Regions from separate parts of the Colwellia sp. 5_MG-2023 genome, predicted to be linked through region 2. Evidence: predicted binding sites of a transcription regulator. Region 2 holds the regulator's gene; the other holds the start of a gene.

Region 1 (2,216 bases), on a different contig from region 2:
AGCTAATTGCTCTGGCGATAACTCTTCTGTAGAAAACTCAGCAGACTGCTGTTCTTCTGATTTTGTAGACTCTGTAGTCATAAAAAACTCCAATTAAATCTTAGTAATTTTACAATAATAAAAATGCAATAATGCTAATTATGGGGTCAAGCTTTCGCTATTCAAGCCTTTATAGCAACTAATTAAGTGCATTTTATCAAATACAAACTTTACAAGCCACGCAAATAAAGGGAAACTTCTTTTAAAGATATCAAATATGAAATAATTGTTATGGCTCAACTTTATAAAACAATTGGGCTTATTGGTAAGCCCAATCATCAAGGTGCAAGTTCCACAATAGCGGCATTACATGACTATTTACTGGCAAATAAATACCAAGTATTAGTAGAAACATCCGTCGCTACTTCTGTCGAAATTACAGATATGAATGAATGTTCTCTCACCGATATTGGTAATAATGCAGATCTTGCTATTGTTGTTGGTGGTGATGGCTACATGTTAGGTGCTGCTAGAGTTTTAGCTTGTTTTGACATCGGCGTTATTGGTGTAAACCGTGGGAATTTAGGTTTTTTAACCGACTTATCCCCTGATGAAATAATAAAACCACTTGAAGAAATTCTAAATGGTAAATCTCGCTCTGAACAGCGCTTTATCATTGAAGCTGAAGTTTATCGGCATGGTAAACTTAAAAGCTCGAACAGTGCCGTAAACGAGGCGGTTTTACATGCAGGTAAAGTTGCCAGCATGATTGAGTTTGAAGTTCATATTGATAATTCATTTATGTTTAGTCAACGCTCTGATGGTTTGATTATTTCAACTCCTACAGGATCGACCGCTTACTCTATGTCTGCTGGCGGACCTATACTAACGCCTAATTTAAATGCTTTATCTTTGGTACCTATGTTTCCTCATACACTAACTAGTCGCCCTATTGTGGTGGACGGTGATAGTGAAATAAAGCTAATACTTGCAAATGAAAATCAAGAAAGTTTACAAGTTAGCTGTGATGGACATGTAATTCTAGCCGTTATGCCTGGTGACGAAGTTATCATTAAAAAAAGTCCTCAAACTATACGCTTAGTTCATCCTCTCGATCATGATTATTTTAACGTACTACGAAATAAATTAGGATGGGGCAATAAGCTTTATTAATCTTATTTAATAAAAACGATTAAAATTTTCTAAGTTACTTGCAAAAGCATAAATTACTGTATAAATTAACAACTATATATTTATACAGTAAAGTGAGAGTTCACATTATGCTTTTACAACTAAACATTCAAAACTTCGCCATTGTTAAATCACTTGATATTGATTGGCAATCTGGCATGACAACTATCACAGGTGAAACTGGCGCGGGTAAGTCTATAGCAATAGATGCCTTAGGTTTATGTTTAGGAGATAGAGCCACCACTAATGTTGTTCGTCCTAATTGCAAAAAAGCAGAACTTGCTGCCACTTTCGATATACAAAAAAATATAAATGCTCAGCACTGGCTAACGATTCATGATCTGTTATTGGAATCAAGCAATGAGTGTATTCTACGACGAGTAATTTCTGCTGAAGGTCGCTCAAAAGCTTACATTAATGGTAGTCAAGTACCTCTAGTACAGCTTAAAGAAGTGGGTCAATTATTGATCAATATACATGGTCAACATGATCACCAATTAATCGTTAAATCAAGTCAGCAATGTAAGTTGCTCGATGATTATGCAGATCATCAGTCAGCACTGGATGAAGTTAAACATTATTATCAACAATGGCATAAATTAAATAAAGAATTAAATTTATTACAGCAAAACAAACAACAACGTGAAGCTCAGCAACAACTACTCCAATATCAAGTGAATGAACTCAATGAGTTTTCTTTACAAGAAGGAGAGTTTGAAACATTAGAAAGTGATTATAAACGCCATGCTAATGCTCAAGATTTACTTGATACAACTCTCCAATCACTACATACACTTACTGAAGACGAAAGCTTTAATGTACTCGACTCGTTACGCCATTGTAGTGACAACATAGCTGCCTTAGCCCGTTTAGATGAAAGGCTGAAAAATATTGCAACTATTCTTAATGACTCTTTTTTACAAGTTGAAGAGGCTTCTGCAGATCTTAAACACTACTATCAAGAACTTGAATTAGATCCACAAGCATACGCAATAATCGAAGAGCGCTATTCTACAGCCTTGCAACTGGCAAAAAAACATAGTTTA
Region 2 (2,216 bases):
TAATAAGAACAGGCGACTGAAGTCGCCCCTACATACGCCTTAACAAAGAACATTATTAGGCGAAGGTGCTCGACATCACCGTAGAGGCGAATTTATTCGCCTTAATAAAAAGAACAGGCGACTGAAGTCGCCCCTATATTCACCCTACATACGCCCTAACAAAAAACATTGTTAGGCGAAGGTGATCGACATCACCGTAGGGGCGAATTTATTCGCCTAATAAGAACAGGCGACATTCGTCGTCATTCCTTACCTTTTTAGGTACGCCTGATAGCCGTGGTCGCTACCGTTTAGTTTTTTAGTTTGATTAGTGGCTCACTTTATAATTAAGTGAGCCACTATCTTTTATTACTGTAGATCAAATGCTTACTCGCATTCTCTTCTGGATTGGCACTCAATTAATATTGATTAACTTGTTTTCTGCTTTCCCAAAATTATTTTGTTCAAATAAAACTGATAAATACGCATGTGTATTTATCAAGCCTGTTCATTAAAGTAAATGATCAGGTTTTAAACTGATTCATTCTCCTATCACGTTAATTATATTGATAATTTTAAGTCCATATTCTAAGAATATGATCCTAAGGTTCTTAGTAACCTCTTGCGTTTATTAGTTGGCTGTATATAATGACAGTTGTGAATAAATACAGGTCTTTACCTAGAAAGGAAAAGCTAATGCTAGCAACAAATGAATTAAAGCCGTTAACTAATCGTCAACAACAAATATTTGACTTGATTAAAGATAAAATTCAAGAAACAGGAATGCCACCTACTAGAGCCGAAATAGCGAGTTTTTTTGGTTTTAAATCTGCCAATGCAGCAGAAGAACATTTAAAAGCATTAGCAAAAAAAGGTTATATTGAAATGTTGCCAGGAACATCTCGTGGCATACGGTTATCTGAGCAGTTTATTGAAGAAGAAGGTCTTCCTCTTATTGGTAGAGTAGCTGCTGGTGAGCCAATTTTAGCCGAAGAGCATGTTGAAGAGCATTATCAAATGAGTGGTAGTTTATTCCACCCCGTGGCTAATTACTTGTTACGAGTAAATGGTGAAAGCATGAAAAATATTGGTATTTTAGATGGTGATCTATTAGCAGTACATCAAACAACTGACGTGCAAAATGGTCAAGTGATTGTTGCTAGAGTAGAAAATGAAGTGACAGTAAAACGCTTCAAACGTGATGGTAATATCGTCTATTTACAAGCTGAAAATGAAGATTTTGAACCTATCAAGGTAGATCTTAGTTCTCAAGATTTCTACATTGAAGGGCTTGCTGTTGGTATTATTCGTAACGGCAATTGGATGTAAGTTTTCTTTTTTATATTTTTTAATTGTTGCTATACCTTAGTGACAATTTTTATTAGTTATATTCACTAGCTTTATTTTATTAAATAAAAACCTCTCAAATTTGGTTGTTAAATAATCAATTAATAATTATTGATTATATCAATAGCCAAAATTCCCCTAGACTATACCAGTCATGCTATAGAGACAGCTTAGAGTAGTTACTCTATTGATTATATTAGCTTTTATCTAAATTATAATTTGACCTAGGTTAAGTTTTGAGCGATTCTAGAAGGTGAATCGAACAAATTAATACCAATTTCATTAATTAAGTGAACAATTTTATACGTAGAAAAAACAGCCAAATACAAGGCATTTATTTCAATAACTAGTTGTTCTAATTATTAAATAAATAATGATGTAGTTGGTGATTTTAGCAAGTAGAAATGATCACATAGCTAGTGAGATTGCTATAACTAGCAAAAAACTGAATAAGAATAAAAAAGACGTCAATGCGCTAATTCGATAGCTAAACTTAAATATTTACGCTTATGTCATTTGAATTAGTCATATCACGTCAGTTAATTTAATAAATTTCAAATTAAGTGCTTAATTAGAAAATAATAATAACTAAATTAACAGATCATCAGTTAAATGATTTTTGATGTACATTGCTGCTTTTCTGTTTTCTATTTTTATATGTTGTTTTAAACGGTGAATTATTACACCGATTTTATTTAAAACGAAGTAAATATTGATAGGGGAGAGGTTGAGTGAATAGAAGTAATCAACGTTGGTGGATGGAAATTTGTCTTGTTTGTTTAAGCTTATTTTCCAGTTCAGCTTGGTCAGATTCACAGTTAAATTTGACTAAAGGCGTAACGGCAGTTAGTAGGGAGGTGTATGATTTACATATGCTAGCACTCTACATA

Evidence for each region. The regulator LexA, encoded in region 2, represses DNA repair genes until DNA is damaged. The targets are predictions, from matches to a motif close to TACTGTATNNNNATACAGTA.
Region 1: the regulator LexA is predicted to act here: its motif matches at 1,223-1,242, upstream of recN (DNA repair protein RecN).

What each region holds. Positions count from the first base shown of each region.
Region 1 is NZ_JAUOPW010000014.1:84,170-86,385, forward strand. It holds gene grpE (nucleotide exchange factor GrpE) at 1-81, opposite strand, end outside; gene nadK (NAD(+) kinase) at 271-1,152, shown strand; gene recN (DNA repair protein RecN) at 1,260-2,216, shown strand, end outside.
Region 2 is NZ_JAUOPW010000013.1:98,837-101,052, reverse strand. It holds gene lexA (transcriptional repressor LexA) at 676-1,308, shown strand; gene coxB (cytochrome c oxidase subunit II) at 2,058-2,216, shown strand, end outside.